Regions from separate parts of the Zoogloea sp. GDB6 genome, predicted to be linked through region 4. Evidence: predicted binding sites of a transcription regulator. Region 4 holds the regulator's gene; each other region holds the start of a gene.
The links. The regulator FNR, encoded in region 4, switches genes on or off when oxygen is low (the NO sensors DNR and NnrR bind a similar motif). The targets are predictions, from matches to a motif close to TTGANCTAGNTCAA.

Region 1 (5,900 bases), 1.0 Mb from region 4:
TCGGCGAACATGCCCAGGGTGGCCGGGTTGAAGATGTTCAGCGTGGGGCCGGCGATCCAGTCCGCCACCGGCGCGTCGCCGCCGGTGAGCAGGCGCACTGCGCCCATGTCGTTGGCCTCGACGCGGAAGTGCCCGTTGGTGACGATGCGGCGCAGGGTCTTGAGGTCGGATTCGGATTCCACCAGCACCTGGCTGGACAGCACGACTTCCTTGCCGGCGGCGGCGAGGATGTCGGCTACTTCGAGCCAGTCGCTGAGGCGCAGTTCGTGGCGGCGGGAGCACACCGTCTCGCCGAGATAGACGATATCCACCGGCGCGTCGGCCATGTCGGCGTAGAAGGCCAGCGTGGCCTGGCGGGGCCAGTAGTAGAGCAGGGGACCGAGGGCGAGTTTCATCGCATTCCAGTAAGGCGAAAGGCCGCCCCGGGCTTCGCTGGCCCCTTCCCGGGGCCCGGCGCGGAGCGGCAGGTTTGGGAGGCTTACTTCCAGGGGCGGTAGTAGGCGCCGAGGGTGTGGCTCTGGCCTTCGGACACCTTGTTGAGTTCGGCCATCCACGCCGCCTCGACGCGGAAGGGCGCGGTGTCGGCCTGCAGCCGGTCGATGGCGGCGCGCCATACCTTGGTGACCTGGGTCACGTAGGCGGGGCTGCGCTGGCGGCCTTCGATCTTGATCGCGCGAACGCCGACGCGGGCCAGCTCGGGCAGTAGTTCCAACGTATTGAGGCTGGTGGGCTCCTCGATGGCGTAGTAGGTCTCGCCGTTTACGTCGAAGCGGCCCTTGCACAGGGTCGGGTAGCCGGCCCGCTCGCCGTCGGCGAAGCGGTCGATGAGGATGCCGTTGAGGCGGGTTTCCATGCCCTTCGGGGTCTGCTCCCAGCGCACGTGCTTGCCCGGCGAGCAGGCGCCGTTGCAGTTGGGGGATTCTCCGGTGGCGTAGGCCGACAGCGCGCAGCGCCCCTCTACCATCACGCACAATCCGCCGAAGCCGAACACCTCGATCTCCACCGGGGTGTTGGCAATCACGTGCTCCACCTGGGCCAGGGACAGCACCCGCGGCAGCACGGCGCGCGAAATACCGAAACGTTCGTAGTAGAAATTGATGGCGTCGTAGCTGGTGGCCGAGCCTTGCACTGACAGGTGCAGGCGCAACTGCGGGTGAGTCTTGCGCGCGTAGGCCATCAGGCCGGGGTCGGCGAGGATCAGCGCGTCGATGCCGCAGTCGGCTGCGCGGTCGATGGCGCGGGTCCAGCTGGGCCAGTTGTCGGTCTGCGGGTAGGTGTTGAGGGCCAGCAGCACCTTGCGGCCGCGGTCGTGGGCGTAGCGCACGCCTTCAGCCATCGACTTGTCGTCGAAATTGAGGCCGGTGAAGTTGCGGGCATTGGTGGCGTCCTTGAAGCCTAGATAGACGCAATCGGCGCCGTTGTCGATGGCGGTCTTGAGGGCGGGCAGGCTGCCGGCGGGGCAGACCAGTTCGATCGGATGCGGGGGAGTCATGGGTTCCGGGCGGCGAAAAATGACGCCGGCCGACTATAGGCGCCCCTCGTCGGGCGAACCTTGACCGCGGTCAACGGGGCGCCGGGTCGAGACCGGAGCGGGGAAGGCCATTTGCCAAATGTGTCGGGCGGTTTCGGGACATGGGCATTTCTTGCACGCTGGCGCATACTTGCCCGCGAGGAAGGTTATTGGTTTGGCTTATGACTTCGTCCGTGCCCGTGTCGCGCTGTCGCTTCCTGTCGTTGATTGCCAGCGAGCCCATCATCGGGGGTTACCGCCCTGCATGATGTGCATGTCGAAGGGCATGCGCCGATGAGCGGCGCCCGTTTCCTGTCCCTGCGCTGGCGTCTGCTTGGCCCCTTGCTGGCCCTGTGGGCGATGGGGATGGGGTTGCTGGTCAGCGTTCTGTACTCGGGGATCGTGGAGCGCTTCCAGATCCTCGTCGAGCAGCGCGCCGAGGCGACCGTGTCGGCCGTCCATGCCGCAGCGGAGACCACCCAGGATTCCACCGATCTGCGCCGGCTCGTGTCTGCGCTGGGGGCTGCGCGGGACGTGCAGCGCCTGGTGCTGGTGGCGGGTGAGCCGGGCCGCGTCATCGCCGCCAGTGACCACGACTGGATCGATCTGCCGTTGACGGCGCTGCCCGACCGGGCGCTGGCGGCCAGTCTCGGCAGTGTGCAGGCGTCCCGTCACGGCGCGCGGGTGCTGGATTCGAGCCGTCGCAGCCTGGATGTGTTGGAACCGGTGCTGCTGCTCGGCGCCGGGGGCGATAGCGGCCGCCTGGACGACGGCATACTGTTCCTGCGCCTCGATGCGGGCAGCCTGTGGCAGGCCGCCGAGGAGACGGCGCTGCACCTGTCCGTCGGGCTGGGGGCGGTGCTGAGCCTGGTGGCCGGCCTGATCTATCTGTTGCTGTCCCGCTACGTGCTGCGTCCGGCCGAGGCCATCCGTGCGGCCCTGGGGCGCCGCCGGGCGCCCGGCGGCGAGGATGCCGAGATCCGCATGCCGGTGGTGCGCCGGGACGAACTCGGGGAACTGGCCGAAACCCTCGACGAAACCCTGTCTGCGCTGCGTGCCCGCAACCGTGATATCGAGCGCTTGCAGCGCCTGCACCACGCCTTGTCGGTGACCAACAAGGCGATCGTGCATGCCCGTGATGCGGATGCGCTGCTGCCCCAGGTATGCCGTATCGCGGTTGAATTCGGCGAGCTGGACCTGGCCTGGATCGGCTTCCCCGAGATCGAGGGCAGCGTCCTCAAGCCGGTGGCCATGTACGGCAAGTGCCGCGACGGTGGCACGGATCTGGGCTGTCTGCCCACGCACCGTGTTCCGGCCGAGGCGCTGATCGTCAATGATCCGGCTCTGCCCGACATGGTGGAGGCGTGCCCGGACGGCCTTGGGCGCGACAAGGCGGCCGGTTCCTTTGCCCTGTTCCCGATCCGTGACAGCGGTGGGCCGGACGGGGCACTGGTGCTGTGCAAGGCCGAGAAGCACTTTTTCGATGCGCAGACGGTGGCCCTGCTCGACGAGATGAGCACCGACATCGGCTTCGCCCTCCGCAATTACCGTCGCGACGAGACGCTGCGGCTGGCGGCGAAGGTCTTCGAGAACAACTCGGAAGGCATCGTCATCATCGATCCCGAGCGGCGGGTGGTGATGACCAACCGGGCCTTCACCGCGCTCACCGGCATTGCCGGGCAGGATGTGCGCGGACGGCCTCTGGTGCTGTTCGATCCGCAGAAGCATCCGCGCGGCTTCGCCAGCCGCATCCGCGCCGTAGCGCTGCAGGACGGCCTGTGGCAGGGCGAGGTGTGGATACGCCGGGCCAGCGGCGAGAGCTTCCCCGCCGACATGTCGATCAGCGTCGTGCGGGCCCCCGATGGTCCGGCCTTCCACTACGTCGGGGTGTTCTCCGACATCAGTCGGCGCAAGGCCGATGAGGCGCGCATCCGTTTTCTGGCCAACCACGATTTCCTCACCGGCCTGCCATCGCGGGCTGCGCTGCAGCCGACCATGGCGCACGCCGTGGAGGACGCGAGGCGGGATGGGCGGCGGATCGGGCTGTGCTTCCTGGACCTCGACCGCTTCAAGAACATCAACGACACCCTCGGCCATCACGTCGGCGACCAGCTGCTGGTGGAGGTCGCCCAGCGCCTGACCTCGGTACTGCGTGAAGGGGAGTGCGTGCTGCGCCACGGTGGCGACGAGTTCGTCGTGGTGGTGCCCGAGCAAGGCGGCCCGGCGGATCTCCAGGCCTCGGGGGAGCGCCTGCTGGCGGCCCTGGATGAACCTTTCCGCCTGGCCGGATGTGAGTTCAGCTTGTCCACCAGTGTCGGCGTGGCCATCTATCCGGATCACGGTGAGGACGCGGAGATCCTGCTCGACCGGGCCGACATGGCGATGTACAAGGCCAAGGAAGAGGGGCGTAACGGCGTGCAGTTCTTCACCGAGAGCATGGCCACCGCGACCAGCGAACGGTTGTCCATCGAGCACGCGCTACGCCGGGCGCTGGAGCGCGGCGAGCTGGCGCTGAACTACCAGCCGGTGGTGGCAGTCGACGGTCGGCTGATTGCCGCCGAGGCGCTGCTGCGGTGGACCCACCCGGAACTCGGCAACGTACCGCCGGCCCGCTTCATTCCGTTGGCGGAGGAGAGCGGGCTGATCCTGCCCATCGGCGCGTGGGTGCTCGACACCTTGTGCCGCCAGCTGGCGGCCTGGCGGGCGGAGGGGCGCCGCATGGTGCCGGTGGCGGCCAACATCTCGCCGTTGCAGTTCCGCCGGGCCGATTTCGTCGCCACCGTGGCGGCGGCGCTGGCGCGCCATGGCGTGCCGCCCGAACTGCTGACCCTCGAGGTCACCGAAAGCATGGTTATGGTCGATGTGGAGCAGGCCGCCCACCAGCTCGCCGAACTGAAGGCGCTGGGCCTGTCGATCGCGATCGACGATTTCGGCACTGGCTACTCGAGCCTCGCCTACCTGCGGCGCTTCCCCCTCGACAAGTTGAAGATCGACCAGTCCTTCGTGCGGGCGATCAACGCCGGGCCGGAGGATAGGGCGATCGTCGCGGCCATCGTCGGGCTCGGCCACAACCTCGGCCTAGGGCTGGTGGCGGAAGGCGTTGAGAGCGCGGCGATGGCCGACGCGCTGCTCGATCTGGGTTGCGATTCGCTGCAGGGCTGGCACTTCGGCAAGGCGGAACCTGCAGAACGCTTCGCAGAGCGTTTGGCATAAGGCGGAAACGCTACGCCTTCTCGGCTCCCCCGCGGACCCGGCTCATCCCTATAATCCGCGGATTCGCCAACGCTTTTTCCATTTTTCCCGATGCTGTTCTGGTTCGTCATCGCCTACTGGCTGATCTCGGTGGCCATCGGCCTCATCGCCGCCACGCGGGTCCACAACACCAAGGACTTCGCCGTTGCGGGCCGTCATCTGCCCTTCTACATGGTCACCGCTACGGTGTTCGCCACCTGGTTCGGCTCGGAAACGGTGCTCGGCATTCCGGCGACCTTTCTCAACGAAGGGCTCCACGGCGTGGTCGCCGATCCCTTCGGCTCGTCCCTGTGCCTGATCCTGGTCGGGCTGTTCTTCGCGGCACCGCTGTACCGCATGAACCTGCTGACCATCGGCGACTTCTACAAGCGGCGCTACGGGCGGACTGCGGAGGTGCTGACCACGCTGGCCATCGTGATCTCCTACCTCGGTTGGGTGGGTGCCCAGATCACCGCCCTCGGGCTGGTCTTCAACGTGGTGTCGGGCGGCGAGGTGAGCCGCCTGGCCGGCATGTGGATCGGCTCCGGCACGATCCTCATCTACACGCTGTTCGGCGGCATGTGGGCGGTGGCGATCACCGATTTCCTGCAGATGATCATCATCGTCATCGGCATGCTGTGGATCGGTGGCGAGGTCAGCAGCATGGCCGGTGGCGTCGGTGCGGTCGTCAATCACGCCTTGGGTGAAGGCAAGTTCGCCTTCCTGCCCCCGGCCGACCCGAAGGAAATGATCGCCTTCTTCGCTGCGGCGGTGACCATGATGTTCGGCTCTATCCCGCAGCAGGACGTGTTCCAGCGCGTGCAGTCGGCCAAGTCCGAGAAGATCGCGGTGTGGGGTTCGGTGCTCGGCGGCAGTCTGTATTTCGTGTTCGCCTTCGTGCCGATGTTCCTGGCCTACTCGGCGACGCTGATCTCGCCCGACATGGTGGCGCGCCTGATCTCGTCCGATTCCCAGATGATCCTGCCCGAGCTGGTGCTGAGCAAGGCGCCGCTGGTGGCCCAGGTCATGTTCTTCGGCGCGCTGCTGTCGGCGATCAAGAGCTGTGCGTCGGCCACCCTGCTGGCGCCGTCGGTGACCTTCACCGAGAACATCCTCAAGCCGGCGCTGCCGCATCTCACCGACCGCAAGCTGCTGTTCT
Region 2 (5,900 bases), 1.5 Mb from region 4:
CCCGTTCCCCGGCCCCGGCTTGGGCGTGCGCATCCTCGGCGAAGTGAAGAAGGACTACGCCGACCTGCTGCGCCGCGCCGACGCGATCTTCATCGACGAACTGCGCGCCGCCGACTGGTACGACAAGACCAGCCAGGCCTTCGCCGTCTTCCTGCCGGTGAAGAGCGTCGGGGTGATGGGCGACGGCCGCACCTACGAATACGTCGTCGCGCTGCGCGCCGTGCAGACCCAGGACTTCATGACCGCCCACTGGGCCGAACTGCCCCACAGCCTGCTCGGCAAGGTCAGCAACCGCATCATCAACGAAGTCCGCGGCATCAACCGCGTCGTGTACGACATCAGCGGCAAGCCGCCTGCAACGATTGAGTGGGAATAGTCCTGACGCTGCCGATGGCTGTCGGCAGTCGTGAGTCGATTGGTAGAAACCCCGGCGCTTGCCGGGGTTTTTGCTTTCTGGAACCACATGGAGATCATGTGGATCTCTCGTTGCAGATCTGCCGGATCATTTCGGTCAGAGGCCCGCCCACTCTTGATCCAGCCCAATATTTGCGTCGATCCGACGGTGGTAGACTACCCACCTCGGGCTTGATACTTGAATACGATGAGTTCATATCCGATCGACGTGATCAATCAGGCGTTGCACGCCCACGACCCTGACTGCGCTTACTGGCTGGAGCGCGTCAATGCCTTGTTGAGGGATCCGGCCAACGGCCTGCACCGCAAAGCGCTGGAGCATACGCGGGACTATCTCGAGGATGCTTCCGGATTGATCGATGGTGTCAGCGGCCATCCTCCCAGCGACGATTGCCAATAGCCCCATCGGCTGGAGGGTGCTGGCCATGGACAAGGATGTCGAGCGTTATTACCGGAACTGGCGCGACGAGCAGGATGGCGCGGCGCTGTATGCCGGACTGGCCCGGGCCGAGACGGATCCGGTGCGCCAGGATCTCTTCCAGCAACTCTCCCAGGCCGAGTTGAGCCATGCAGCCCATTGGCGCGGCAAGCTCGATGAAGCAGGAGTCGGCGTCGAAGCCCATGCGCCAGGGCTGCGCACGCGGATGCTGGTGTGGCTGGCCCGGCACTTCGGGCCGCACTTCGTGTTGCCGGCCCTGGCGACGGCGGAATTTGCCGACCGCGACAAGTATGCCGGCCAGCCCGATGCGGAGGCCTTGTCCGGGGAGGAACGCTCCCACGCGGCGATCATCGAGGCGGTGAATCGGAGGGGCGGGCATGTCGGCGCCGATATCGCGCGGGCCGAGCGTTGGCATGGGCGTGGCTCGGGCAACGAGTTGCGTGCAGCAGTGCTCGGTGCCAACGACGGCTTGGTGTCCAGTCTGTGCCTGGTGATGGGGGTTGCCGGCGCGGGAGCGTCCCCCAACACCATTCTGCTGACCGGTCTGGCCGGCCTCATCGCGGGGGCTGTCTCGATGGCGCTGGGGGAATGGTTGTCGGTGACGAATGCCCGCGAATTCGCGTCCACCCGTGTGGCGCAAGAGCGTCAGGAGCTGGAGGAAAACCCGGAGGCCGAGCGCAAGGAACTGGCGCTGATCTTCCAGGCCAAGGGTCTGGCCCGTGACGATGCCCAGCGGGTGGCACGAGACATGATGCGTGACCGGGATACTGCGCTCGATACGCTGGTGCGGGAGGAGCTCGGTATCGATCCCGCCGAGATGGGCGGCAACCCGTGGAGCGCCGCGGCGGTGTCGTTTGCGTTGTTTGCGGCCGGTGCGATCTTTCCGGTGTTGCCGTATTTCTTTACCGGCGGCCCGCCGGGCTTGGCCTGGAGCCTGTCTCTCAGTACGGCTGGCCTGGGCGGGATAGGGCTGGCGACATCTCTATTCAGCGGGCGAAGCCCCGGGTATTCGGCGGCGCGGCAGATCCTGATCGGTGCGGCGGCGGCCGGCGTCACCTATGGCAGCGGGGCGCTGATCGGCGTGTCCATCGGCTGAAAGGCCCGTCCAGCCTTGCGTTCGGATGGACGGAGGTTCATGCTGAACGCGAAAGGAGGCGGTCAAAAATGCGTATCAGTTTCTTTGGCGCGGCCGGTGAAGTGACCGGCTCGTGCTCCCTGGTAGAAACCGGCGACGTACGTTTCCTCGTCGATTGCGGAATGTTCCAGGGTGGTGGCGAGGCCCGCTTGAAGAACCAGCGTGCGCTGGATTTCGGCTTTGATGTCCGCAAGATCGACTTCGTGCTGTTGACCCATGCCCATATCGACCACTCCGGGCTGTTGCCGCGCCTGGCAGTGCTGGGTTTCCGTGGCCCGATCTATGCGACACCGGCGACCATAGACCTGCTCGAAGTGCTGCTGCTCGACAGCGCCCATATCCAGGAAAAGGAATCCGAGTGGCAGCTGCGTCACCAGCGACGCAGCGGCAAGAACGGGCGAGGCGTGCATCCGCCGCTGTATACCGTGGCCCAGGCCCAGGCGACCTTGCCGCTGCTGCGACCAGCGGCTTACGGCAAGCCCATCCAGCCGGCCGAAAGCATACAGGTGTGTTTCCATGATGCGGGCCATATCCTCGGTTCGGCCTGGCTGGAAGTCACCGTTGGAGGAGAGGGCAAGCCGCGCAAGCTGGTGTTCTCGGGCGACCTGGGCATGCGCGACCGGCCGGTCCTGAACGATCCCGAGCCCGTTGTGCCGACCGCCGATGTGCTGCTCATCGAATCGACCTATGGCGACCGTCTGCACCGGCCCCTGCAGGAAACGGAAGACGAGATCGTCGCGGCCTTCGGCCGGACCCACGCCTGTCATGGCAACCTGATCATTCCGTCTTTCGCGGTCGGGCGTACCCAGGAGATCATCTACATCCTGGCGGATCTGGTGCGCCGGGAACGGTTGCCGCCACAAAAGGTGTATGTGGATTCGCCGATGGCCAACGAGGCTACCCGCATCACGTTGGCCCATCCCGCGCTGCTCGACGATGAGACCCATGAACTGACCGCCTGGCTGCGGGAGCACCCGGACAGGATGAAGGTGGAGTTCGTCGCGGACGTCGAGGCGTCCCGCGCCCTCAACGAAGTCCGCAGCGGTGCGGTGATCATCTCTGCCAGCGGCATGTGCGAGGCAGGGCGTATCAAGTACCACCTGCGCGAGAACCTGCCGCGCAGCGAGTGCAGCGTGCTGATCGCCGGCTTTCAGGCCGCCGGAACGCTGGGCCGACGATTGGTGGATGGGGCACGGCTGGTGCATATCTTTGGTGAGGCTGTGCCGGTGCGGGCGCGTATCTACACGGTGGGTGGCCTCTCGGCCCATGCGGACCAGGCCGGGCTCATCGGCTGGCTGAAGGGCTTCCATGCGCCGCCGCGCCACACCTTCGTGGTTCATGGCGAGGCCGATGCGGCTGCCCATTTTGCCGAGGCGATCGGGGCGCAGCTGGGGTGGCGCGATGTGCATGTGGCGCAGCAAGGGGAAAGCGTAAACCTTTGAGTGGAGGAGAGTGGCGGTGCCATCGCTCGTCTTCTTGCTCAGGATCAAAGTTAGCAAGAAATAGCCGAGTAAACTGCTCAACAATATGTATGAGGAGCAGTGATGGCGAAGAAATTTCCGCTGCACCCGGCCCATCCGGAGCGCATCTGCTGGGGCTGCGACAAATACTGCCCGGCGGACTCCCTGGCCTGCGGTAATGGATCGGGGCGCACCCTGCATCCGGCCGAGATGCTCGGCGACGACTGGTATTGCCATGGGGACTGGGGTTTGGATGATCCCGATGACGCCATCGCCGTGAAGAAGGCCGACTAGGAACCGCGCATCTATACGTGCAGCGCCGTCTCGCCGGTGGGGGAGGTCGTCGCTGGGGATAGCCTCGGGGCTATTCCGCGAGGGCCTGCAGTAGATCGAGCGCGGGTTTGAAACGCAGGCCTTCCACCGCTGTTGCGACGGGTTCGATCGCGGCAGCGCCAAAACGTGCCACCAGTCCGGCATGCAGGGCTTCGAACTCGCTGAGTGCGGCGAAGTCGTTGCTTCGGAGGGATGCCGTCAGGTGGGACAGGGCATCATCAGTAATCGGCGCGACGTTGTCAGCGGCCGCCGTCGCGGGAGGCGGTGATAGCCAGGGTTTGGCTGAGCGGAACAGGTGCGTCAGGGCGGCGTCAAGCTGAAGCAGGTCTGCCTCGCCAGCCGCTGCGTTACCGCCCTCGTAAGCGGTTTCGAGCCGCGCGGCGAACTCCGCGACTGCCACGGCCGACAGGTTGCCGGCGCCGCCTCGCAGCTTGTGCATGCGTTGCCGTGCCGTATCGAGATCGTGGTGTGCGAGCATCGTGCGGATTTCATCGACGACGTTGAAGAACTCGTCGCGCAGTCGCGTCAGCGCCGACAGGAACAGCGCACGGTCCCCGAGCAGGCGTCGACTGACTGCTGCGGTATCGATGCCAGCGATGTCCGGAAACGAGTTCGTCGCTTTCACCGGTGCTTGAAGTACAGCGGCTGAGCCGGTCTTGATTGCGTGGCTTGCCCAGCGATGGGCGGTGGCGACCAGGGTGTCGAGTTCGAAGGGTTTGGTGAGGAAGTCGTTCATGCCTGCGTGTATGGCGCGTTCCCGCTGGCTCGGCAGGGCGCCGGCCGTCAGCGCGATGATGGGGAGCGCAGCCAGTGCGGGTATGGACCGGATCGCCTGCGTCGCGTCGATGCCGTTCAGCTCGGGCATCTGCACGTCCATCAGGACCAGATCGAAGGCATCCGGCGCCGCACTGAGCTTGGCGATGGCCGCCCGGCCGCTTTCCGCGACCGTGCAGTGGGCCCCCTCCAGTTCAAGCAGACGGCGGGCAATGTCCAGGTTGACGGGGCTGTCGTCCACGACCAGCACCCGCAGGCAGGCGAGCCGCGGACCTTCGCTGTCGGTCAGCTTGGCCGGCAATTCCTGAACCGTTGTACCGTCTATTTCGAAAGGCACGGTAAACCAGAACTCGCTTCCTTCCCCCAGACGACTGTCCACACCCATCTGTCCGCCCATCAATGTCACCAGCCGCTGGCAGATCGCCAGCCCGAGGCCGGTGCCGCCGTAACGGCGCTGGGTCGACTCGTCGGCCTGCACAAAGGCGTCGAAGACCCGCTCCCGTTGCTCGGGGGCAAGGCCGATGCCGGTATCGCGAACCGCGAAACGCAGGGTGATCCAGCCGGCTTCCTCGCTGAGTGCCTGCACGGAGACCGCCACATGGCCTTCCGACGTGAATTTGAGCGCATTGCCGGTAAGGTTGTAGAGCACCTGGCTAACCCGCTGGGCATCGCCGATCAGTGTGGCGGCGACTTCCGGCAGGGGCGCCCACTCCAATGCGATGCCCTTGGCGGCCGCCACCGGGGAGAGCACGTCCACCAGATTGCTGATCACGTTGTGGAGCACGAAGGGGCTGTGCTCCAGCTCGAAGTGACCGGCTTCGATCTTCGACAGATCGAGTACATCGTTGATCTGCTCCAGCAGTCCACGCCCGGCTGTGCGCAGATTGCGGACCAGATAGCGCTGATCGTCGTCGAGGGTGCCGCGCTCGAGGATCTGCACGGTACCCAGAATGGCATTGAGCGGCGTGCGGATCTCGTGACTCATGGTGGCCAGAAAGGCGCTCTTGGCGGCACTGGCCTGTTCGGCGGTCTCCTTGGCGGCCTGCAGCTCGCGCTGGCGCTCGGACAGCTCCGCAGTGCGTGCCTCGACTTCCCGCGCCAGGTCCTGGTTGTAGTTGATCAGGCGCTGCCGGCTGTCCTCCAGCGCCGTCTCGGCGGCCTTGCGGGCCGTGATGTCCTCGATCGCGCCGGTCACATAGCTGACGGAGCCGTCGGCATCAAGGACGGTGGATGCGGTGATGTGTACCCAGGCGATCTGTCCATCCTTGCGGATGAAGCGCTTCTCTGCGTCGTAGAGATGTCTGCCAGCCAGCAGGCGGGCGATCCGCTCGCGGTCTGCCGGTAG
Region 3 (5,900 bases), 1.5 Mb from region 4:
AGGGCGAACCAGGCCGTACCAGCGTGCTTGCGCTGGGCTTCCGGCTTGAAGGCCACCGGCCACAGTGCGCGCAAGATCAACAGCCAGCCGGCCAGAACCAGCGCCAGACCGATCATTCTGAGGGCTGGTGTGGCGACGAACAGGCCCGCATCGAAGCTCAGCCAGCCGGCTGCCAGCAGCAGCCACGGCAGGCGTGCTACCGCGCCAGGCGTATCGGGCATGCCCTGCCAGCGCGGCATGGCGGTCAGCAGGAAGCCGAACACGAAGAACGGGAAGATGCCGTAGGCAGCCCACAGTCCATGCACCCAGGCTGGCGGCCATGGCCAGGCGGGGGCTGGCAGCAGGCCGTTGCGGGCCAGCAGCTCCCAGGCCCACGGTGCGAAGGCCAGCAGGGTTTGCACCGCGCCGGCCAGGAACATGGCGCGGTGGGGGGCAGCGAAGAGCACCGCAGCACCCGAAGCGGGCGGCTCGGCGGCGGGTTGAGGCGCGGCACCCGTGGGGCGCGCTTGCAGTGAGATGGGCTTATCCATAAAGGGGTAAGGACTCCGTACAGAGGTTTCCGGGGGGCGGAGAAGGTTAGAATCTGTAGCTGCTATTTCGCCCAACACGAGAATCCGCGCCATGTCCACCGACAAGATCGATATTCCCGGCTTGCTCAGCCGCATGCCCCTGTTCAGCGCCCTGGCACCGGAGGATCTGGCCCACCTGGCTGCCGTAACGCGGGAGAAGCGCCTGCAGAAGGGCGATCGTCTGTTCCAGCGTGGCGATCTGCCGAAGGGCTTCTTCCTGGTCGTGTGGGGGCAGATCAAGCTGGCCTTCACGTCCGCCCAGGGCAACGAGAAGGTCGTCGAGATCCTCGGGCCGCTGCAGAGCTTCGGCGAGGCGGTGATGTTCCTCGACCAGCCTTATCCGGTGCTCGGTGAGGCGCTGGCCGACACGCTGGTGCTGCACATCGGTGCGTCGGCGGTGTTCGACCAGATCGAGCAGGACCCGCGCTTTGCGCGCAAGCTGCTGGCCGGCATGTCGATCCGCCTGCACACCATGGTGCGGGACGTGGAGTCCTACGCGCTGCGCTCGTCCACCCAGCGGGTCATCGGCTACCTGCTGCAACTGGCCGAAAGCGCGCCCTGCGCGCCGAAGGACGGCACGCACAGCGTCGAGCTGCCGACCAGCAAGCAGGTGATCGCGTCGCGCCTGAGCCTCACGCCGGAAACCCTGTCGCGGATCTTCCACGAGTTGTCCGACGCCGGCCTGATCTCGGTGCAGGGCAAGCACATCGTGATCCACGACGCCGCCCGCCTGGCCGAACACGACTGAGGCTGCGGCCCGCCGCTCAGGGGGCGGCGTGGCGGATGTGGATCGCGAATTCGCCATCGCTGTTCATCTCGGTGCGATGGGTGTAGCCGTTGCGCCGCAGGATGTCGTATAGCGGCGTCGGTTCCCGGTAGATCAGCAGGATCACCTCGCCGCCCGGCGGCAGGGTGTCGAGGGCTTCTAGGGTCAGGTTCAGTGGCTCCGGCGGCATCAGGCCGCGGGCGTCGACGATGACGGGGGTCAGGGCATCGGTCATGGTGTTTTCTCCGATTGGGGCTGCTCAGGGGCAATGACAGATTGGCCCCTGCCGGAAGCGCGGGCCTTGACCGCGCTCAAGCGACGGATTGCTCGCGGGGGGCTGTGTGGCTGAGATCCGGCCCGCCTAGTGGCTGGTGCCCTCGGAGCGCTGGATCTTGTTGAACAGGTTGTACTTGCCGATCGGCTTCGAGGCCGGCAGGCGCTTGAGCTCCTTGAAGGTCTTCGCGTCGAGGAAGATCAGTGCGCCGTCCTTCTCCATCAGGCTGGCGATCACGTAGCGGCCGTTGCGGTCGAATTCCACATGGGCGAAGGTCTTGCCCGGTTCGGGGCGGACCTGGGCGACGACCTGCAGGCTCTGTTTGTCGATGACCTGCAGGGTGTCCCTGGCGGTCGGGCTCATCATCGAGTCGACCCACGCGTAGGGGCTGTTCTCGTGACTGCGCAGGAAGAAGCCGGGGCCCAGGGTGGGGATGGTGGCGACGGTCTGCCAGTTCTGCATGTCGATGACGCTGACTCGCGCGTCCTTCAGGTTGGTGCTGGCCACCACACGGTGGCCATCCCGTAGCCAGGAAATGCCGGAACCCAGGTGCGGCATGCCGGGCAGGTCCAGGTTGCTGATCGGCCGGCGGACATCGAGATTGACCACTTTGCCGTGTCCGTCCCGGTTGGCGCCGACCACGTTGGTGTAGTCCTGAGTGAAGAAGAAGTCGTCGAGGGGGTCTTCCAGTTGTGTGCGGCGCGGGTTGAGGTAGCCGGGCGTGGCGATCGCCTCGCCCATCTTGTAGTCGTGCACGTAGCCATCGTGGAAGGGCTTGGCGGCCGGATCGTAGGAAATTTCCCAGATCTCGGGCAGATCTTTCAGGCCGACCACGAAGCTCTTGCGCGGCGCGGCGTCGTATACCGCCGAGATGCGCGAGGCGGCGTCGCCCTTCAGGTTGCGGCCGTCGATGAGCTTGAGCAGCTTGAGGTCGGCGTCGAAGATGGCCAGGTTGCCGGGCAGGTAGTTGGCCACCGCCACGTAGCGCCCGTCGCTGGAGACGGCGGCGTTGCGGGTGTTGAGGCCGGCACGCACCTCGGCGACGACCTTCAGGTTCCAGATGTCGAACTTGCTGACCCAGCCGTCGCGGGATGCGAAGAATACGTAACGCCCGTCCGGCGTGAACTTGGGGCCGCCGTGCAGCGCGTAGCGGGACGGAAAGCGGAAGATGCGCTCCATGCGGTCGCCGTCGAGCACGCTGACGTGGTGGTCGCCGGCTTCGACGACGATGAACAGGTTCATCGGGTCGGCCTTGGCCACGTCGCCCTGGCGGGCGTCCGGCAGGCTGCCGGGCGGATAGGGCTCAACGCGTGAGGCGCGGATGTCGGCGGCGCTCCACGTGGGGGCGGGGCTGACCGGCGAGTAGATCCATTCGGCGAGGGCGTCGATGTCGGCGGCGGACAGCACCGCCGAGAAGGGCGGCATCTGCGTCGCGGTGCGGCCGTCACGGATCGTCGCGACGGCGTCCTTGCGCTTGAGGCGCTCAAGGCTCTCCGGCAACAGGGCTGGCCCCATCGCGCCCAGTCGGCTGGTGCCATGGCAGATGGCGCAGTGCTGGGCGAAGAGTTCCGGTGCGCCGGCCTGGGCCGGCAAGGCGGTGAAGGCCAGAGCGGCAAGGGCGATGGCGGAAAAGAGGCGGTTCATCGTGCGGGTCCCTTGGCTTGGGGAGAGGGTGTGCGGTGCAGGCCTGGGGCGGCCGTCCTTGGGAACGGCTCCCTGCGGGTGGGCTTCCAGCGGGGTGAGTCCAGCCGCCCGCGGACTTTGTTGAGCCGATTGTGGGCGGATGAACTCGCCCCACGGCTTACGGTTTCAGGCGACGGAGCGCAGCCGGACCCATGGCTTCACTTCCAGGCGCTCGCCGTCGGCGACGCCGATCTCGGTGTTGTCGAGGTAGCAGCCGGGGTCTTCCTGCCATGGGTCGCCGGTCAGCTGCTGGGCCCGCACGCGGGTGTTGCCGTTGCAGATGGACAGGTAGCGGCAGTCGGCGCAGCGCCCCTTGACCGGCCGCGGCGACTGTTTGAGGCCGGCCATCAGCGGGTCGGACAGGTCGGTCCAGATGTCGCCGAAGCTGCGTTCGCGGACATTGCCGAGGGTGTGGTGCCACCACATGGTGTCGGGATGGACGTTGCCCAGGTTGTCGATGTTGGCCACGTTGACGCCGCTGGAGTTGCCACCCCATTGCCGCAGCTTGGCTTCCACGTGGGCTGCATGCTGCGGGAAGCGCTGTTGCACCCAGTGCAGGAAGAAGGGGCCGTCGGCGTCGTTGTTGCCGGTGGTGAAGTCCTTGTCGAGGCCGCGCCGTTCGCAATCCCAGGCGGTGTCGAACAGCAGGTCCATGGCCTTACGGGTGAGGATGTGGTGGGCGTCGTCGGCGCGGTTCTTGTTGCCGCGCCCGGCGTAGTTGAGGTGCGAGAAGTAGAAGCGGTCGATGCCTTCGTCCTCCACCAGTTGCAGTACGGCGGGCAGGTCGGCGGCGTTGTCCTGGGTCATCGTGAAGCGCACGCCGACCTTCACGCCGAGTTCGCGGCACAGGCGCAGGCCGGCCAGCGAACGCTCGAAGGCGCCGTCGAGGCGGCGGAACTTGTCGTGGGTCGCGCGGATGCCGTCGAGGCTGACACCCACGTAGTCGAAATCCGCGGCGGCGATCGCATCGATATTGTCCTTGTCGATCAGCGTGCCGTTGGATGACAGGCCCACGTAGAAGCCCATCGCCTTGGCGCGGCCGGCGATCTCGAAGATGTCCGGCCGCAGCAGGGGTTCGCCGCCCGAGAGGATCAGCACCGGTACGCGGAAGGCCTTCAGCTCGTCCATCACGCGGAAGACCTCTGGCGTGTCGAGCTCGCCGGCGAAGTCCTTGTCGGCGGAGATCGAGTAGCAGTGCTTGCAGGTCAGGTTGCAGCGGCGAATCAGGTTCCAGATGACCACCGGCCCCGGCGGCGCACGGCGTGGGCCCAGGGGCGTGGGGGTGGTGATTTCTCGGATATAGCTCGAAATGCGGAACATGGCCTCACCTTCCGAAGGGTTTTGGGCATTGTCTCCGTGGGGAGGGGCGCCCGGCCTTGATGGGTATCAACCGGGCATCTGCAGCGGTGGCGGATCTGTGACGACAGCGACCTCACATATATATAGCAGCGTGCGCGGCGCCGGGCGGCATGACAATCGGTGGGCCGGGCTGACAGAATGGCCGGGTTGCGATCCAGACCGGATCCGATCACGAGAATCCCCGACATGGCTGTCATTCATCCCGAAGGCTGGCGCGAGTTGAAGGCCAGTGGTGCCGCCCAGCGCGAAATTGAAACCCTGGCTATTCTTGCCGCGGAGTTGGACGACACTTACACGGTTTATCACGGCGTGCACTGGACGCGGGTTCAGCAGGGTAATTACGCCATCGTCGGCGAGATCGATTTCGCGATCGTCGGGCCGACCGGCAAGCTGCTGCTGATCGAGCAGAAATCCGGCTTCCTGGCCGAGACGCCTGAAGGCCTGGTGAAGCGCTATGCCCAGAAGGACAAGAGCGTGCCGCTACAGCTCGCGCGTACTGTCGATGCACTGACCCAGCGTCTGAGGGCCATCTGCGGGATCGAATCGCCGCAGGTCGATGCGCTGCTGTTCTGCCCCGACTACACCGTGAAACAGCCCGGCACGGCGGGCATCGATCCGGCGCGCATCATCGATGCGGGCAAGCGGGATTACCTGGCGCACACCGTGCGCTCCATCCTGCCGGCGCGGGGGGAGTCGGTTCTTTATAAGGACAAGCTGCATCGCTTCCTTGGCGACGAACTGCAACTGGTGCCGGAAGTGCATGCGGTCGTCGGCGAGGCGCATGCACTGTATACCCGGCTGGCCGGTGGCCTGGCGGAGTGGGCGCGGCGCATCGAGTGCGAGCCCTTCCGCCTGCGTGTGATCGGTACTGCCGGCTCGGGCAAGACCCAGCTGGCGATGGCGGTCTATCGGGATGCGCTCGCCGCCGGGCGCAAGCCACTCTACGTTTGCTACAACCGGCCGCTGGCCGATCACATCGCGTTGATCGCCCCGCCGGGTGGTCAGGTCCTTACCTATCACCAACTGGCCGACCGTGTCTGCCAGGCGGCCGGTGAAGTGCCGGATTTCAGTCGTGAAGGCGCCTTCGCCCGGCTGGAAGGCTTTCTGGACAAGCATGTTCCGGATGAGGCGGATCGCTTCGACGAGATCATCATCGACGAAGGGCAGGACTTCCATGCACGCTGGGCCGACAACCTGCTGCGCTTCCTGCGCCCAGGCGGGCGGGCCTGGTGGCTGGAAGATCCGATGC
Region 4 (5,900 bases):
CTTCCAGCAGCTTGCCGAGCAGCACCAGCGTGATGATGCTGGCCGAGGCCTCGAAATAAACATGCAGATCATGGCGGTCGAACATCACCACAATCAGGCTGAAGAAGTACGCGACGCTGGTACCCAGCGCCACCAGCACGTCCATGTTGGCGCCGCCGCCGCGCAGGGATGACCACGCGCCCTTGTAGAAACGTCGCCCGATCCAGAACTGCACCGGCGTCGCCAGCAAGCCCTGCAGCCAGCGTGGCAGCCACTCCGCGTGGTGGGCCGAGGCGTCCAGCCCACCGGAAAGCATGCCGATCATCTGGACCAGGAAAGGCGCGCTAAGCAGTGCCGAGATCCAGAACAGCCGCAGCTCGGCGCGGAACTCGGCCTCCTTGCGCTGCTTGTCGGCCTCGCGGTCGCGGGCGATAACGGGGGTCGCAGTGAAGCCGGCCTTGTGGATCGCCGCGATGATGGCTGCCGGCTCGGAGAGCCCCGGCACATAGCGGACGCGCGCGGTTTCTGCGGCGAAATTGACGCTGCCCTCCACGCCGGGCAGGCGATTGACGACCTTCTCGATACGCGCCGCGCAGGCGGCACAGCTCATGCCGGACAGGCTCAACTGCAGCGTCTGCGGCGCCACATCGAAACCGGCCTTGCGGATCGCCGCCAAAATGTCCGGAGCACCGGCTCCATCGGGCCCGGCGGCCAACCGCGCCTTGCCAGTGCCGAAATTGACCTCGGCGCTGATACCGGGCAATCGGTTGAGTACCTTTTCGAGCCGCGTCGCGCAGGCCGCGCAGCTCATTCCGGAGACCGGCAGGTCATAACGCATACCGGACTCGTTCCCCATGGCCTGCCTCCCTCAGCCCACCAGCAGCACGGGCAGCGTGGCCCGCTGCAGCACCCGCGTCGCCACCGAGCCGACGAACAGATCCGCCACCACGCCTCGGCCGTGCCGACCGAGGCACAGGTAAGCGCACTCCAGCACGGTCGCCTGATGGAGCACCACATCTGCCGGCTGACCCACGAGGATATGCGGCGTCACCGGCAACCCCGCCGCCTTCAGGCGGGCCATCGGCGCCTTGAGCACGCCCTCGCCTTCGTCGCGGTAATAGGCATCCAGGGCTTCGCGGGCCACATGGCGGGTCGCAAATTCGATGGGAATCGGCGGATGCACGTACAGCACATGCACATCCGGCACGCTCTTCAGTTGGTCCGCCAGCGCGATCACCTGATCGACGACGCGCTGGGCAACCGGAGAATCATCTACGGCCAGCAGGATTTTCATGATTCGCTCCGCCTTCCAGAAAAAGACTCAGAAATGGCAGACCACGCCATTCCACAGATTGCTGCCGAGGGTAGGCGTCGTCACCAGCCCATACACGCCGAAGGCCAGCACCACCAATCCAGACCCCGTGCGCACCGCCCGGTTCCGCACCACATCGCGCAGCCGCTTGAGCAGCATGCCAGCGAGCAACAGGTTGGGCAGCGTGCCAAGGCCGAAAGCCAGCATCAACCCCGCACCGCGCTCCGCCGAGCCGGTCACCAGCGCCGTCGCCAGCACGCTATAGACCAGGCCACAGGGCAAAAAACCCCACAGCAGGCCAAGGGGAAGGGCCTGGCTCACGCTGCGCGCCGGCAGGAAGCGCCGGGTCAGCGGCTGGATGCGCGCCCACAGCTTGTGGCCGAGTTGCTCGACACCAGACAAGGCCCGCGTGAAACCGGTCAGGTAGAGCCCAAGCGCCACCAGCATCAGGTTGGCGGCCACGTACAGAACCAGCTGGATCGGCAGGATGTTGTTGAACAGCAGCCCGACCGTACCGATCGCCCCCATCGCCGCACCGGCCAGCGTATAGCTGCTGATCCGCCCGACGTTGTAGGCCAGGTGCAGGGGCCAGTCACTGCGCCGCTGGCCGGGCAACTGCACGGTCAGCGCGCTGACGATGCCGCCGCACATGCCGACACAGTGGGTGCCGCCGAGCAAGCCGATGAGGAAGACTGCGAAATAGCCGGTTTCGGGCATGGAGATTCAACCTGGACAAACAAAAACGCCCCGTGGGCAACACGGGGCGCGTTCCAACACTTGGCCCGGCATTCTAGCCCGCCCACCTCGGAGCGGCCAGCCGGCCGGAAGTTCAGATCACCTTCGAGTAACGGGTGCGCTCCCGGTCGGCGCGCAGGTACTTGTCAAAGACCATCGCAATCGCCCGCACCAGCATGCGGCCGGCCGGCAGCACGGTGATCCACTGCTTGTCGATCTTCAGCAAGCCGCCCTTCTCCATCTCGCGCAAGTCGGCGAGTTCTGCGGCGAAATACTTGTTGAAGTCGATCAAGTGAGCAATCTCGATGGACTCTATGGACAGCTCGAAGTGGCACATCAGCGCCTGGATGATCGCCCGCCGCAGCAGGTCGTCCGGCGTCAGCTCGATGCCGCGCAGCACCGGCAGGCGGCCAGTGTCGATGATGTCGTAGTACTCGTCGAGGGTCTTCACGTTCTGCGCGTAGGTCGGGCCGACCTTGCCGATCGCCGACACGCCGAAGGCCAGCAGATCGCACTCCGCGTAGGTGGAGTAACCCTGGAAGTTGCGGTGCAGGCGCCCCTGGCGCTGAGCCGTGGTCAGCTCGTCGTCCGGCTTGGCGAAGTGGTCCATGCCGATATACACGTAGCCCGCCTCGGTCAGGCGGCGGATCGCCAGCTGCAGGATCTGCAGCTTGGTCTCGCCGGACGGCAGCTGCGCGTCGATGATGCGGCGCTGGGGCTTGAACAAGCTCGGCAGGTGCGCGTAGTTGTAGATCGACAGGCGATCCGGCGACAGCGCCAGAATCTGCTCGAGGGTGCGGTTGAAGCTGATCACGTTCTGCTTGGGCAGGCCGTAGATCAGGTCCACGCTGACCGACTTGAAGCCATGGGCCCGCGCCGCGTCGATCACCAGCTTGGTTTCTTCCTCGCTCTGGACGCGGTTGACCGCCTTCTGCACGTCCGGATTGAAATCCTGAATGCCGACGCTCATGCGGTTGAAGCCGAGCTCGGCCAGCAACGCAACGGTGGCTTCGTCCACCTTGCGCGGGTCCACCTCGATGGAATACTCACCGTCCGGCACCAGCGTGAAGTGCTTGCGGACCATGCCCATCAGGCGGCGCAGTTCGTCGTGGGACAGGAAGGTCGGCGTGCCGCCGCCCAGGTGCAATTGCAGCACTTCCCGCGGCCCGTCGAGCTTGGCCGCCTGCATGTCCACTTCCTTTTCGAGATAATCCAGATACTTGGCGGAGCGACCGTGATCCTTGGTGATGATCTTGTTGCACGCGCAGTAGTAGCAGATCGTATTGCAGAAGGGGATGTGGAAGTATAATGAGAGCGGTTTGCCGATTCCGCCGACAGTGCGCCTCCCGAGCCAGTGCTCCAGGGCATCGGAGTTGAACGCCTCGACGAAGCGGTCAGCGGTCGGGTACGACGTATACCTCGGGCCATTCACATCAAACTTGCGAATGAGCTCGGGATCGAATATCAGGTCTTTTTGTGTCGTGTTCATGGTGCACTTCTGTTGGTTGCGCTGAACAATCGCAGAATCGATCCAAAACAGTATTGACGTGGATCAAAGGGCTCCAAACGTTGGTAAAACCATCCAGTTCAGGTGATTGCGCGTGCAGATGAAATCGGTGATTCCGGTGACGGTCGTGGACATCAAGGTCGCGTGTTCCCAGTGCAACCTGCGGGAATTGTGTCTTCCCTTCGGCCTCGACCCCAATGAGATCGACCAGCTCGACGAGCTCGTCGGCAGCCGCCGCAAGATCAAGCGGCAGCAGCACCTCTACCGCTCCGGCGACAACTTCGAGGCGATCTACGCAATCCGCGCCGGCTCGTTCAAGACCGACGTGATCCTTGAGGACGGCCGCGACCAGGTGACCGGCTTCCAGATGACCGGCGAAGTCTTGGGCCTAGACGGCATCAGCACCGAGCACCATTCCTGCAACGCCATCGCATTGGAAGACAGCGAAGTCTGCGTAATCCCCTTCAACCGGCTCGAAGAGCTGTCACGGGAAGTAGAGAGCCTGCAGCACCAGTTCCACAAGATCATGAGCCGCGAGATCGTCCGCGACCACGGCGTGATGATGCTGCTCGGCTCGATGCGCGCAGAAGAGCGGCTGGCGGCCTTTCTGCTGAACATGTCCCAGCGCTTCACTGCACGGGGCTTCTCGCCGTCGGAATTCCACCTGCGCATGACCCGCGACGAGATCGGCTCCTACCTGGGCCTCAAGCTCGAGACGGTATCCCGCGCCTTCTCCCGCTTCCAGGAAGAAGGCCTGGTCGCCGTCCAGCAGAAGCACATCCGCATTCTCGACACGCCGGGCCTGAAGCGCCTGCTCAACCACCACGCCGCCTGAGCACCGCCGGCACCCGGCCTCACAGCCAGGCCAGCCAGCCGAGCGGATCCTTGCTGACCGCCACCGACACGATCCACGACAGCGTCGCCAGCGCGCCCACGTAGGCCGCGGCGCGTTGCGCACGCGGTCGCGCCGCCTTCAGCGCAACACTCCCCAGCCCGATATAGACGAGCAAGCCCAGCACCTTGGCCGTCAACCAGGCATGCACAAAGGGGTATTGGGCAGACATCCAGGCCAGGCCGAGCGCACTACCCAGCAGGCAGGAATCGACGACATGGGGCAGCACCCGGGTCAGACGCGCCCGCAATAGCGGCGAGCCGCTGAACGACCACCAGCCCCGCAATGCGAAGCCGCAACCGCTGAGCACCACGCAGGTGATGTGGAAATGCTTGAGAGCCAGATACATGCCGCGCCTCCATCGTTCCGCGGCAAAGCTCCGGGCTGCCGGCGGGCCCCGCAAGAACGGGGCCGCGACACTTTAGCTGCGCAGCACGCCCACTTCCAGTGCAGCGAACCAGTTAATGAATCGCTGCACGTCCGCCCCCTGGTAAATGGCCCCATGCTGCGGCACCAGCATGTCGATCTCCAGGCGGGAGACGCGCTCGCACCAGTCGCGCTTGGCCCGGTCCGAGCCCATCCAGCGCTTGTGAAAACCTTCCGCATGGCGGATGTGGCGGGAGAAGTCCTGCACATACAGCTCGTTATGATCCGCCGGCAACAGAGCTGCACCGACATCGCCCGAGAACAGGATCTTGGCCTTTGGATCGTACAGATGGAAATTGCCCGACGAGTGCAGGTAATGGGCCGGAATCGCCTGCAGCTCAAGACCATCGAGACGGATCGTCATGCCCGAATCGGGGATCGGCACGAAGGTCGAATCCTGCCCGCCGAAATGGGGCAGAAAACTCTGCCACAACCAACTCGTATAGCACTTCAGGTCGGGCTTGAACTCCAGCCACAAGGCCAGCGAGGAAATGATGTCCGGATCCTGATGGGACGCGAAGATACCCGCCAGGCGTGTCGGATCGCACTCCGCCGACAACGCGGAGAATACCGACGGAAAGATCTCGATCCCACCCGGATCGCACAGCAGGGCCTCCTCCCCGTGAACGACCACATATTCATTAGTATCGATGATGTAACCAGGCTTGGTGGTATCCCGCGCGATCGCCAGCCAGCGATGTTCCTCGTCTTGGTAGATGCAATGGGCCTGTTTCATGGGTTTCCTAATCCTTTACGAGGCGTTCCTTGCCGAGAACTTCGAGGGATCGCTTGATCTGCGCGATCACCTCGGCAAAATCCGTCGAGACCTGCATCAATGCCGCACTGAAGCTGCCGCCATAGGCCGCCTCGATCTTCGCCGAACGAGCCAGCACACCGCCCAGTTCGACCAATTGCTGGGTTTCCTCGACCGCCGCGCGCAAACGCAGATCGAGGGAACGCAGGCGCACCTGCTGTTCAGCAAGCCGCGTGGCGCCACGCCTGCGAGCCTCCCGCGCACCCGGCACGCCCTCACCGCTGAGCCTCAAGGC

Region 1: the regulator FNR is predicted to act here: its motif matches at 1,553-1,566, upstream of ubiU (ubiquinone anaerobic biosynthesis protein UbiU).
Region 2: the regulator FNR is predicted to act here: its motif matches at 3,465-3,478, upstream of AC1PQG_RS12575 (DUF3079 domain-containing protein).
Region 3: the regulator FNR is predicted to act here: its motif matches at 4,669-4,682, upstream of nirJ (heme d1 biosynthesis radical SAM protein NirJ).

Annotation. Positions count from the first base shown of each region.
Region 1 covers NZ_CM161497.1:227,281-233,180, forward strand. Annotated here, with positions in the region: gene AC1PQG_RS01040 (U32 family peptidase) at 1-395, opposite strand, end outside; gene ubiU (ubiquinone anaerobic biosynthesis protein UbiU) at 479-1,492, opposite strand; gene AC1PQG_RS01050 (EAL domain-containing protein) at 1,805-4,723, shown strand; gene AC1PQG_RS01055 (high affinity choline transporter 1) at 4,814-5,900, shown strand, end outside.
Region 2 covers NZ_CM161497.1:2,773,073-2,778,972, reverse strand. Annotated here, with positions in the region: gene guaA (glutamine-hydrolyzing GMP synthase) at 1-376, shown strand, start outside; gene AC1PQG_RS12590 (hypothetical protein) at 602-814, shown strand; gene AC1PQG_RS12585 (VIT1/CCC1 transporter family protein) at 840-1,949, shown strand; gene AC1PQG_RS12580 (MBL fold metallo-hydrolase RNA specificity domain-containing protein) at 2,018-3,430, shown strand; gene AC1PQG_RS12575 (DUF3079 domain-containing protein) at 3,533-3,742, shown strand; gene AC1PQG_RS12570 (PAS domain S-box protein) at 3,813-5,900, opposite strand, start outside.
Region 3 covers NZ_CM161497.1:5,476,009-5,481,908, forward strand. Annotated here, with positions in the region: gene AC1PQG_RS25025 (NnrS family protein) at 1-530, opposite strand, end outside; gene AC1PQG_RS25030 (Crp/Fnr family transcriptional regulator) at 622-1,317, shown strand; gene AC1PQG_RS25035 (DUF2249 domain-containing protein) at 1,334-1,570, opposite strand; gene AC1PQG_RS25040 (cytochrome D1 domain-containing protein) at 1,697-3,253, opposite strand; gene nirJ (heme d1 biosynthesis radical SAM protein NirJ) at 3,419-4,612, opposite strand; gene AC1PQG_RS25050 (ATP-binding domain-containing protein) at 4,838-5,900, shown strand, end outside.
Region 4 covers NZ_CM161497.1:1,240,291-1,246,190, reverse strand. Annotated here, with positions in the region: gene AC1PQG_RS05715 (heavy metal translocating P-type ATPase) at 1-835, opposite strand, end outside; gene AC1PQG_RS05710 (universal stress protein) at 848-1,273, opposite strand; gene AC1PQG_RS05705 (sulfite exporter TauE/SafE family protein) at 1,301-2,008, opposite strand; gene hemN (oxygen-independent coproporphyrinogen III oxidase) at 2,121-3,515, opposite strand; gene fnr (fumarate/nitrate reduction transcriptional regulator Fnr) at 3,634-4,368, shown strand; gene AC1PQG_RS05690 (SirB2 family protein) at 4,388-4,774, opposite strand; gene AC1PQG_RS05685 (oxygen-binding di-iron domain-containing protein) at 4,847-5,587, opposite strand; gene AC1PQG_RS05680 (chemotaxis protein) at 5,595-5,900, opposite strand, start outside.